3 regions of the Vibrio aestuarianus genome follow, and region 3 is predicted to be linked to each of the others. Evidence: predicted binding sites of a transcription regulator. Region 3 holds the regulator's gene; each other region holds the start of a gene.
The links. The regulator PurR, encoded in region 3, represses purine synthesis genes. The targets are predictions, from matches to a motif close to TNANGNAAACGTTTNCNTNA.

Region 1 (4,292 bases), 2.0 Mb from region 3:
GACCAGAGACCATCCTTGTGGATATTGTTCAGCTTGTCCTGAAATAGCCGCACCTTGCCAGGTAAATGAAAGCCCATAAACGGTGCTGTTATGTGGCTTGTAATCCATATCTAGCAGCACATTATTTAAAGCTTCACCTTGCCAGTAGAGTTGTTCGGCAGAAAATTGAATCTCTCCAAAAGGAATTGATGAGTGCTTATCTGACCAAGAGGGTTGCTTGATCTGCATATTAACTCCACGGGCCACCCAACCTTGATGAGCGATATCGACATTATGCAGTGCTAATTGATGAAGATAGAGATAAGGAAGGCGCGGCAGGTTAGGAAGATCATGCTGCAAATTAAGACCATCAAGTAAGATACTATCAATTACCAGTTGGTTATCGTGGATCAGAGTGGCATTAAGCCAAATATCAGCCTGTACAATAGGGATTGTCTGTTTATCTTGATGTATTACCAGGTGATGAAAGCGAAAATGTAAAGGGTATTGGTACTCGACCGATTCAAAGGTGATATTGCCCTTAGAAAGTCGCTCTACAACCAATTGGCTAACTGGCGTGGCGTATTGGGTATGTAACAAAGCAAAACAGCCCAATAGCGCGGTCAGCACAAGAGCGATAACTGCAATCAGCAACGCCAATACCTTTTTCATGTTTTCCCTATCCTTAATCCCTTGTCGTGACAGAGTGAAACAAATTCTCTTTATCGGCAACAAAAAAAGCCCCTGTTAAAAGGGGCTTGTTACGAACTTATCAGTTTTAGTCGACTTGAGGGCCTGCTGCCACTAAAGATTGACCTTCTGCGTTATCGGTGTATTTCGCAAAGTTATTGATAAAGCGAGAAGCTAGATCGTGCGCCTTGCTTTCCCATTGTAATGGGTCAACGTAAGTGTCACGAGGGTCTAGAATACCAGTATCAACACCTGGAAGTGATGTTGGTACTTCTAAGTTGAAGATTGGAATATGCTTTGTCTCTGCATTTTCAATCGAACCATCTAGGATCGCATCAATAATACCGCGTGTATCTTGAATCGAAATACGTTTACCGCTGCCATTCCAACCAGTGTTGACTAAGTAAGCTTCTGCACCTGACGCTTCCATACGTTTTACCAATACTTCTGCGTACTTGGTTGGATGTAGCGTTAAGAACGCAGCGCCAAAACAAGCAGAGAACGTCGGTGTTGGTTCAGTAATACCTCGCTCAGTACCTGCAAGTTTAGCAGTAAAGCCTGATAAGAAGTGATACTTGGTTTGTTCTGGTGTTAATTTTGATACTGGAGGGAGCACGCCAAATGCATCAGCCGATAAGAAGATCACTTTATTGGCGTGACCGCCTTTTGAAACTGGCTTAACGATATTGTCGATATGGTGAATTGGGTAAGAAACACGAGTGTTTTCGGTTTTCGAACCATCATCAAAATCAATAGAGCCATCATTGCGCACGGTTACGTTTTCTAATAGGGCATCACGGCGAATCGCGTTGTAGATGTCGGGTTCAGCTTCTTTAGATAGTTTGATGGTTTTTGCGTAGCAACCACCTTCGAAGTTAAACACACCTTCGTCATCCCAACCATGTTCATCATCACCGATCAAAGCGCGTTTGGGATCGGTTGAAAGGGTGGTTTTACCTGTGCCAGATAAGCCGAAGAAAACTGCAACATCACCTTCTTTACCCATGTTTGCAGAGCAGTGCATAGAAGCAATACCTTGTAGAGGCAAGAAGTAGTTCATCATTGCGAACATACCTTTTTTCATCTCGCCGCCATACCAAGTGCCGGCAATCAATTGCATTTTTTCAGTTAGGTTGAATACGGTAAAGTTTTCTGAGTTCAGACCTTGTTCTTGCCATTTTGAGTTGGTGCATTTTGCGCCATTCATGACAACGAAATCAGGCTCAAAACTAACGAGTTCTTCTTCTGTTGGGCGAATGAACATGTTTTTAACAAAGTGTGCTTGCCATGCAACTTCGGTAATTACACGTACACTTAAACGCGTATCTGGGTTAGTTCCACAGTAACCATCAATCACAAAAAGTCGTTTTCCAGACAATTGTTGTGTGACGAGTTCTTTAAGCTCGTCCCAGACTTCTTGGGTAATGGGTTTGTTATCGTTTTTAACCGTGTCTGATGTCCACCACATATTTTCACGGGTGGTGTCATCTTTCACAATGAATTTATCTTTTGGTGAGCGGCCAGTAAAAATACCTGTATCGACAGCTACCGCGCCAAGCTCAGTGACGATGCCTTTTTCATAGCCTTCGAGTTCTGGGCGGGTCTCTTCTTCGAACAGTTGTTCATAACTTGGGTTGCGAAGAACTTCAGTTACGTTTTTTAATCCGTGTTGGGTTAGGTCTAATTGTGCAGCCTTTGTATGTTCCATAACGGTCATAGGTGCTCCTTATAAGGATTTTGTAGGGATTTTGTAATAATATTTGTAGTTTGTAATTGTTATCTGCTCACCATGCTAGCAACGAGACTGGGATAAAACAGGGACGTAGCTCAAAAATTGCCCACGACTGTTGTGTGGTTTTAGGTGTCCCGTCACATATTGGCCTAACTATTTTATCGCGCACGCAAACCTTTGCGCTAGATCAAAAAGATTAATACTTTTTAAAAATTAAGTATGGCGTACTGTCACTTTGGTGTTTGATTTTATTGGATTTTGATCACAAAAAAGCCAGCTTGATGCTGGCTCTGAGACGTATTTCACGTGCTTGATAATACATGCAAATTAATGAAGAGTACCGCTGTTCTGGGTCGCTTGACGGTAGAGTTCAGTTATCTCTGCTTGGTCAAAGGAATAATTCGTGCCGCAGTAATCACAATGTAAAGAAACTGATCCTTCAGTGGCTAAAATGTCGTTAATTTCATCTTGGCCGATAGTGATGATTGCTGCACCACTGCGTTCACGTGAACAACCACAGTGGAACTCTACTGGCTGCGGGTCGAACAGTTGTACTTTTTCTTGGTTATAAAGACGATAAAGTAGATCGTTGGCTGGTAAAGTAAACAGCTCTTCATTTTTGACGGTATTGGTCAGCTGTTCTAAATGTTCAAAGTCATCAGGTGTTCCAGTACCATCAGGCATAGTTTGTAGCAACATGCCAGCGGCATGGGCTTTGCCTTCATGCTCACCGATACGGATCCAAAGGCGGGTCTTCAACTGCTCTGAACGGATGAAATAGCCTTCTAGTACTTCAACTAAATTAGCACCCTCTAGACCGACTACACCTTGGTAACGCTCGCCTTGTTTTGGTTCAATAGTGATAACAAGATGGCCTTTGCCCATCAAAGTATGCAGGTCTGCATCATCAGCAATATCACCTTCCCAGCGTGCAACGCCACGAACTTTTTGTTCGTTGTCACCGTTAATAACAGCAAGCGATACCGGGCCATTACCTTGCAGTTGCATGGTAATCGAGCCTTCAAATTTGAGTGTTGCAGTCAGTAGTGTAGTCGCTACCATCAATTCGCCTAACAGTTTTTGTACAGGCGCTGGGTATTCCTTGCTAGAGATGATTTCTTGATACACTTTATCCAATTGTACCAATTCGCCACGTACAGAAAGGTCTTTAAACAAGTAGCGATTTAAAATGTTATTTGCCATTTAGCTATTTCCTCGGAGCATGGTCCCGCTTTTATTGATGTTTAAATTTAATAATGTCTCGACGCTGTTTTTTATCAGGTCGTCGCTCTGGGCTTGGATTATGTGCATTGAGTTTGCGTTGCTCGGCATGGTGTGCACGTTTAGCGATACTTTCGCTGGTTTCACTATACAAGGCTTGTGCTTCAGGAGCCCCGCGGCGTTGCCCAGATAATTTCTCAACGGTCACGGTTTTCTCTTCTGGACCTTGGCGCAAGGTTATGGTTGCGCCAAGTTCGACAATTTTGCTAGGTTTACTACGCTGACCATTATAGTGAACTTTACCACCATCGACCATGTTTCGAGCGATAGAACGAGTTTTATAAAAGCGTGCAGCCCATAACCATTTATCTAATCTTATTTGTTCAGTCTCAGAACTCATACTAGGAAAGTGCCTCTAACAGAGTTAGCCTTGCGTGTTTATGTTTGGCTTACAATGGTGTTTTCGTTCCAGATTTTCAAGCGACCCGACAAATTAATGTCAGATAAAGGGACGCTGAAGAGGTATGTGATATATTAGTTCGTTCGTATAAGGCAATGAACTATATGAAAATGATATCGTTGGTTACAAAAGCAAAATGGTTAACGAAAAATTGCAAATAAAGGATATCTTTTGAGGCGAATTAATTTTAGCAATATGACCTCATCAAGC
Region 2 (4,292 bases), 370 kb from region 3:
TATGGGTTTACCATCGAGCCCATAACGCAGTTGTTTAAAGATAATGGGACCAGGTGAGCTGAGTTTAACTCCAATGGCAACGGCAATAAGAACAGGGCTTATTAACGTCAAAATAATACTGCTGAGCACCAGATCTTCAAACCGTTTTAGCCAGGTAACCAAACCATTAAAAGGCGTATCGAAAATACTAAAAGCATTAACTTCGCCGATGGTGTACCAGCGAGAATGAAGTAAATTAAAGGTAAAGAAGTCTGGGACGATATAGGTATTAACAGTGCTATCTGAAAACGCTTCTAAAATGGTGCTGATTCTCTGCTGAGCTTGCATTGGCAAAGCAATATATACATTTTTTACTTTGCCATCTTTCGCCAATGCTAATGCATCATTAACTTTGCCTAAAACAGGAATATCTCCATCTAAACGGGCTGTTTCTCTATCATCATAAAATCCGGTCATCTTTATCCCTAATTCAGGATTCTTAATTAGATTTTTTGATAACTCCAAACCTTGGGGTGTCATGCCTATGATGACGGCTTTGGTGGTATGGAACCCTTGTTTGTGTAAATAGTAAATGACGGCGAATGCTAACGAACGCCACACAATCAGCAATATGAATGATCCGACAAACCAAAATCCTAAAATTAAACGAGAAAATTCATTACCAGTTTTAGTGAAGTAGCCAACTAATGTCAGACAACCAACAGTAGCCGCCCAACAAAAAGAGGTGTGTAAAGCTAAATCTCGAAGTTTAGCTGTGCGCCATCCACTATAAATACCTAAGCTTTCAGCAATAAAGGAATAAAAAAGTACTCCTAAAAGACTCACTGAGACGTATGACATAGTGACAATATGTGAGTGAAACTTTAGCGTAATATACATGGTGATCAGTATTACTAGGCAATCTATCAAACGATAGAAAAATTTACCTTGATAGTTAGTAATACGGATCCTTCCTTTTTCACCCATAACAGGAGCTCCTACAAGCAACTTAATTAAAGCCAGAAATAATAATTATGTTAAGTGGAGCATTCTCATATTAAGCGTGTATGACTTCAACCTGTCCTAGTGCTTCAAAAATAAGACACTATGCATATTATTTGGTTTTTCGTTCTGTAAAAGGTGAGGTGATGATTTAAATAACAAAAAACTAGTACTTAAGTTTATTTTTTATTGATTTTGTTATTATTAATAATGATGAAGGAGGATTGCTTTATATCTAGTTTGAAGTTTATGTAATATTAGTGCTTTCTAATTTCGTGTTACTTAATAAAGCGTGATTTTTAATCAACTTGAAGTTTTATAAAGAAAAGGAGTACGTTATTTGCTGAATGTAATTACCTTCAAAGAAGGAAAAGGCTTCAAACCTTTTCCTAGATCAATTACCCATAAGTAACGCTATAACGTGTTGGTTTATGGTTCATCGCTAACACTAGGTTTAGTGCAACCGCTCCCAGTACAGAGATAGCAATAGTAGTCGGTGAGACGAAAAAGAAAGAGGCAAACAAGATAGCGCAGTCAATAGTCAACTGGCTCTTACCAACTGAGATACCGAATTTATCTTGGATAAATAAGCAAAGAACATTGAAGCCGCCAAGGCTCGAACGGTGGCGAAATAAAATAAGCATGCCTAATCCCATTAATAGTCCGCCCGCTATTGCGCAATAGATGTCATTGACACTATCAAGAGAAATAACCAGATACAGATGGTCGGCAAAAATAGAAACTAACGCACCGGAAACCGCGCTATTTATTGCAAAGCGTTTGCCAAAGCGTTGCCATGCGAGAAGATAAAACGGACTGTTGGCAATGAAATACAAGATTCCAAAAGAAGCTGGGACAAACTGGCTTAATAACAGTGCTAAGCCAGTAGTGCCGCCTGTCAGTAAATGAGCCGACTGCAAAAAGAAGATACCTTGTGCGACTAGAAATGTACCCGTTAAAATGGCAATCCAATCTTCTTTGCGTGTGTGTTTTTCCATCAAAAATAAATTTAAATAGTCCAAAGTGGCATGCATAGTAAAGAAAAGTCGATCTTTTCGGTAGCTAGAGAGCAAAAATTGAGGTAAACCTATGTAATTGCCGTTTTACAGGGTGTAAAGCCAAAAGTTGACGTTTGCTGGTTATCATGAAAAATCGAGCACGTAACATGAGAAACCTCGTTAGTCATTATGAGAAAACTGCATAATAATTTCTGCAATTTGTTCTTTATGACCCAGATCAAATTATGTAGAATGTGCGCCATATTACGGTGACGAAAACGTTTGCTTTTGGTCGTTGTGTGGTTTTTTTGAAACATTCAGTCAAATCTGAGTCAGGAGATACAGATGCTTAAGCGTGATATGAACATCGCAGATTACGATGCGGACTTGTTCGCAGCTATTCAAGAAGAAACTCTTCGTCAGGAAGAACACATCGAACTTATCGCTTCAGAAAACTACACAAGCCCACGTGTAATGGAAGCTCAAGGTTCTCAGCTAACCAATAAATATGCAGAAGGTTATCCTGGCAAGCGTTACTACGGTGGTTGCGAGTTCGTTGATAAAGTGGAAACGTTAGCGATCGAACGTGCATGTGAATTGTTCGGCGCTGAATACGCAAACGTACAGCCTCACTCTGGTTCTCAAGCGAATAACGCGGTTTACATGGCACTGCTTAATGCTGGTGATACCGTTTTAGGTATGAGCTTGGCTCACGGTGGTCACTTAACACACGGTTCTCCGGTAAACTTCTCTGGTAAGCTTTACAACATTATTCCTTACGGTATCGATGAGAATGGCCAGATCGATTATGAAGAAATGGAAGCATTAGCGGTTGAGCATAAGCCAAAAATGATCATCGGTGGTTTTTCTGCTTACTCACAAATTTGTGATTGGAAACGCATGCGCGAAATCGCGGATAAAGTTGATGCTTACCTTTTTGTTGATATGGCGCACGTTGCAGGCCTAATTGCAGCGGGTGTTTATCCTAACCCAGTACCATATGCACATGTCGTAACGACAACCACGCATAAAACGCTTGCGGGTCCTCGCGGTGGTTTAATTCTTTCAAATGCGGGTGAAGATCTGTACAAGAAATTAAATTCAGCAGTATTTCCAGGTGGTCAAGGTGGCCCATTGATGCACGTTATCGCTGGTAAAGCGGTTGCATTCAAAGAAGCGTTGGAACCTGAATTTAAAGAGTACCAAACACGTGTTGTGGCTAACGCAAAAGCGATGGTAGCGGAGTTTCTTGCTCGTGGTTACAACATTGTATCAGGTTCAACGGAAAACCATCTTTTCCTTGTTGATTTGATTGATAAAGATATCACAGGTAAAGATGCAGATGCTGCGTTAGGTGCTGCCAACATTACAGTCAACAAAAACTCAGTGCCAAATGATCCTCGTAGCCCATTCGTAACATCGGGTATCCGTGTTGGTTCTCCTTCAATTACTCGTCGTGGTTTCACCGAAGCGGATGCAAAAGCGTTAGCTGGTTGGATGTGTGACATCCTTGATAACATGGGCGATGAGTCTGTTATTGAAGCGACTAAAGCGAAAGTACTTGAGATTTGTAAGCGTCTGCCTGTTTACGCGTAAATTTGTTTAGTGCTAAAAGCAAAAGCTCCCAAATGATGGGAGCTTTTTTATTGTCATCCCTAAACCACCGCCTTGGGCGGTGGTGATTGAACCTTGGGGCTATTGCCCGAATGAGTGCCCATGCTAGAAGTAAACCTCTTATTCACCATAAGTAAGAGGAAACTAAAAACATGGGCGATTATAGAAGTTCATCACATGTATATTGGCGTTGCAAATACCACATAGTTTGGACACCGAAATACAGATTTAAGATCTTGAAAGGGAATGTAGGTAAAGAGCTTTATCGCTCAATCTATATTTTGTGCAATATGAAAGATTGTGAAGTCTTGGAATTAAATGTTCAGCCGGATCACATTCACTTGGTTGTGATAGTTCCACCAAAAGTTTCGATATCAACGTTGATGGGAGTATTGAAAGGGCGTTCAGCAATCCGCTTGTTTAACAAGTTCCCACATATAAGAAAGAAACTGTGGGGTAATCATTTTTGGGCAAGGGGATACTTTGTTGACACAGTTGGTGTGAATGAAGAAATCATCAGGCGTTACGTAAGGCACCAAGACAAGAAAGATCAAGAATATGAGGCGCAGTTAGAGTTGAAGATAAACTAGCAGCGCAGGGATGCCCCCTTATAGGGGGCTATAAACCAAAGCCGCCTTCTAAGAAGGCGGATTTTTACTTAAGGGATAAAAAGATCAACTGGCGTCGAGATCCCTTATC
Region 3 (4,292 bases):
ATTCATAAATCGTCATAATTCTATCATCGCAGGCTAAAAATAGAGAAAAATGCTGGTTTATTGATTCAAAACAACCTTCCAAGACGGTATTAATTAAATAACAATTTCTGTCATATTTTTTCATTTATATAGTGATAGCTATTCATTTTTATTCGCTAAACTTAGCAGAGTAATTATTTTTGGAGCAAGATGATGCAAGAAACTAAAGCCTTTAATGAAAAGCGTGCCGAGATTTACTGGTGGCTTTCGAGCTTATTTGTCAAAGAGCTAACTGAGCAGGAACTAGAACAATACCATACTCAGGCCATTCGCTCATTTCTTACTGGCTTAGGTGACAACCAAACCCTTAAACCTGCAATTGACAAACTAGTCGATGCATTAAATCGACTCATGGATAGGGAAGATGCTCAACTAGAGCTTGCCGCTGATTTCTGTGATGTTTTTCTAAAATCAAATAAAGATTCTGCTCTGCCATATGCCTCTATTTATATTGGTCAATCAGGTCTTCTCAATGCTGAACCAGCAAAAGCGATGACCGAATTAATGGCATCACATAACATTGCGGTAAGCACATCGCTGAATGAGCCAGCCGATCACATTGCTATTGAATTAGATTTTCTGGGGAATTTGATCATTCGATCCAATGAGCTAGAACAGGAACAACATTTAGATCAAGCCTTTGTCGAACAGTATGAGTTTATCCAACAGCATATCCTCTCATGGGTGCCTCAGTTTAGCCTTCGATGCCAACAAATTGATCAGTTCGGGTTCTATAGCGCATTAACCGAACTGCTAGTGGCATTTCTTCAATTGGACTGCAAGTATTTGTCTAACGATTAGTGCGTCTTTACATAGATACACAATAAATCAGTCAACTGTGACAATTGACTGATTTATTAAGCAGATTTTTCATTGCCTGATTGACGTTTGCAGACTAAAATCTTGACTGAAAACGATAAAAAATTATTTTTAAGATGCAAACCGCTGTTTCCGGCGGTTTTTGTGTTTTTATTACTTTTAGGCTTCAATCTTAACAAGGTAATAAGCCTAACTCTGCTGAATGGTAAGCTGATTCAACCGTTCTGCAATTATCGACAGGAACGAATTTATGGCTACGATTAAAGACGTTGCTCGCCTCGCTGGCGTATCAACCACCACGGTATCGCACGTGATTAACAAAACTCGCTTTGTTGCTGAAGCTACACAAGAAAAAGTGATGGAAGCAGTAGCGGAACTCAACTATGCGCCAAGTGCTGTGGCTCGTAGCTTGAAATGTAATACCACCCGTACGATCGGTATGTTAGTTACCCAATCCACTAACTTGTTTTTCTCCGAAGTTATTGATGGCGTGGAAAGCTACTGCTATCGCCAAGGCTATACGCTCATTTTGTGTAACACGGGCGGTATCTATGAGAAACAACGTGATTATATTCGCATGCTAGCAGAAAAGCGCGTTGATGGTATGTTAGTCATGTGTTCAGACCTCACTGAAGAGCTTCTGGAAATGCTCGATCGCCATGCCGATATCCCTAAGGTGATAATGGACTGGGGCCCAGAAAGCTCTCAAGCTGATAAAATCATCGATAATTCTGAAGAAGGTGGTTATCTAGCGACCAAATACCTTATCGATCATGGTCACACTGAAATTGCATGTCTAAGTGGTCACTTCGAAAAGGCAGCCTGCCAAGAGCGAATTCAAGGCTTCAAACGCGCACTTGCAGAAGCGAACCTAACTGTGAATGAAAACTGGATACTGGAAGGTAACTTCGAGTGTGACACTGCCGTATTAGCCGCAGATAAAATCGCAGCAATGGATAAACGTCCAACGGCTGTATTCTGTTTTAACGATACTATGGCTTTAGGTTTAATGAGTCGCCTACAACAAAAAGGTATCCGTGTCCCTGATGACATGTCAGTGATTGGCTATGACAACATTGAGCTCGCTGAATACTTTTCACCGCCGCTAACCACCATTCACCAGCCTAAGCGCCGTGTAGGAAAAAATGCATTTGAAATTTTGTTAGAACGCATTAAAGACAAAGAGCATGAAAGACGTATTTTTGAAATGCACCCAGAGATTGTTGAGCGTAAAACAGTTAAAAATATAAAAAAATAAATCAAATTTTTGCTCGTTAATCGTTCGAAAGTCAAAACTGCCCATATTCTTAAAATTAGGATTACATTTGACTTTCAATCATGAAACTTTTGAGATGGGCATCACATATAAGAGATACAAATGTGATGTTTGTCCAATTTTTTATTTATTCTAATTCTTAGAAGTCACGCACAGGGCAAACCATTTGAAAGAATGGGACGCAAAGCCTCCGGCCTAAACCAAAATATTGGTAGGTAGCGGGGTTGCCGATGGCAATGATACTAGCATTAAGTTTACTCCTTACTGACACACTTTCTGCATAGAGTTGCTAACCTCTCGGACCTGATTTTGGTGGCGTATTACCTATACACCGAGAATTTACAACATGGATAAACCAGTACTTAAAGATTCAATGCGACTATTCGAACAGTTTGGACAAGTAAAATCTCGTTCAATGTTTGGCGGTTTCGGTATTTTCGTCGATGACACTATGTTTGCTTTGGTCGTAAACGATAAACTTCACATTCGCGCTGATGATGTGTCTACAAAACGCTTTGTACAGCAGGGCTATGAGCCTTATGTATATAAAAAGCGCGGCTTTCCTGTCGTCACTAAATATTTTGCATTACCTGATAATTGCTGGAACAACCCGCAACAAATCTTGAGAGACGCATCTGTCGCACTTGAAATTGCCAAGCAAGAACGTGAAGTTCAAGCTCAGGCAAAGCCAGATCGCTTGAAAGATCTGCCCAATTTGCGTCTTGCAACGGAAAGAATGCTCAAAAAAGCAGGTATTGAATCGGTTAATGATTTACAAGCGAAAGGTGCTTTAGAAGCGTACAAAGCCATTCAGCAAACCCACTCTTCGACTGTCAGTTTAGAATTGCTTTGGGCTTTAGAAGGCGCGATTGAAGGAAAACACTGGTCTGTTATTTCGCAATCTCGTCGTGATGAACTCGCCAATAATCTATAAACGTTAACCACAACCTTTCAAAAAGCGCTCGCACTTCATTGCGGGCGCTTTTTTATTCCATTTTGAAATAAAAGTTCGACTTTCCATGTCCTATTCACTATATCTAGTGTAAAAACGCGGTGAGAAAAAGCATGAATAAAAAAATTGTCTTGGGTCTAATCCTATTAATTACCATCATTCTGCTAGCGATGAATTTTGGCCAGTATCTAACCTTAGAAAACGCCAAAGCACAGCAATTACTGCTCAATGAGCATATTGAACAAAACTTTGTGAGCGCAGCTGCACTCTATTTCTCGCTCTATATTTTAGTCACGGCATTTTCGATACCTGGGGCGGCAGTGGTAACTTTATTAGGCGCGGCGCTATTCGGCTTTTGGACTAGCCTACTTTTAGTCTCCTTTGCCAGTACTATCGGGGCAACCCTAGCTTTTTTAAGCAGCCGCTTTTTACTGCGTGAATGGGTGCAAGACAAATTTGGCTCAAAACTGAAAGCGATAAACCAAGGTGTGGAAAGTGATGGCGCTTTCTATCTATTTTCTCTGCGCTTGATACCTGTCTTTCCATTTTTCTTGATCAATTTGTTAATGGGCTTAACACCACTTTCCACTGTTCGCTTTTATTTAGTTAGCCAGTTGGGGATGTTGCCAGGCACTGCTGTCTATTTGAATGCAGGCACACAGTTATCTGAAATAGATAGTCTATCTGGTATTATTTCACCGTCCGTCTTGCTTTCATTTGCACTGCTTGGATTGTTTCCCATGATAGCGAAATGGGGTCTATCTAAATTCAACAATATGACCAAAACGACTTAGAGCCAATCAACATGAAGATATTCGTCTCGAACTTATTATTAGAAGCACATATCGTCAGTCATCTCTTGCAGCAAGAAAAAATTCAGTGTGAAGTCAGGGGAGAAGGCCTGTTTGGTTTACAAGGTGAATTGCCTTTTGGAGAAGAAACTAACCCTTATGTATGGCTACTCGATGCTCATAAAGAACGTGAAGCTCTTGCAGTTATAGAAACTTACCGCGATAACCATGAACAAAATGTGTCCAACTGGTACTGCCAAAAATGCGGAGAAGAGAACGAACCGCAGTTTTCTGCCTGCTGGCATTGCAGTTCAGTTCAGTAGCTCCCATTGACCGTCTACTCGTATCGAAATTAGCGAGACATATTCTGTTGAATGAATTCAATAGAGTGTCGATTAAACATCTCCGGCTGTTC

Region 1: the regulator PurR is predicted to act here: its motif matches at 2,567-2,586, upstream of pckA (phosphoenolpyruvate carboxykinase (ATP)).
Region 2: the regulator PurR is predicted to act here: its motif matches at 2,250-2,269, upstream of glyA (serine hydroxymethyltransferase).

Annotation. Positions count from the first base shown of each region.
Region 1 is NZ_JAKNYQ010000001.1:134,582-138,873, reverse strand. It holds gene MCT08_RS00730 (AsmA family protein) at 1-651, opposite strand, end outside; gene pckA (phosphoenolpyruvate carboxykinase (ATP)) at 758-2,386, opposite strand; gene hslO (Hsp33 family molecular chaperone HslO) at 2,729-3,604, opposite strand; gene hslR (ribosome-associated heat shock protein Hsp15) at 3,636-4,022, opposite strand; gene gspC (type II secretion system protein GspC) at 4,263-4,292, shown strand, end outside.
Region 2 is NZ_JAKNYQ010000001.1:2,475,911-2,480,202, reverse strand. It holds gene vpsL (exopolysaccharide biosynthesis glycosyltransferase VpsL) at 1-966, opposite strand, end outside; gene MCT08_RS11325 (YitT family protein) at 1,380-1,979, opposite strand; gene glyA (serine hydroxymethyltransferase) at 2,325-3,575, shown strand; gene tnpA (IS200/IS605 family transposase) at 3,746-4,183, shown strand.
Region 3 is NZ_JAKNYQ010000001.1:2,110,670-2,114,961, forward strand. It holds gene torD (molecular chaperone TorD) at 193-840, shown strand; gene purR (HTH-type transcriptional repressor PurR) at 1,109-2,116, shown strand; cyclic di-GMP riboswitch class I at 2,281-2,366, shown strand; gene MCT08_RS09740 (TfoX/Sxy family DNA transformation protein) at 2,481-3,068, shown strand; gene MCT08_RS09745 (TVP38/TMEM64 family protein) at 3,188-3,880, shown strand; gene MCT08_RS09750 (putative signal transducing protein) at 3,892-4,200, shown strand; gene MCT08_RS09755 (alpha/beta fold hydrolase) at 4,230-4,292, opposite strand, start outside.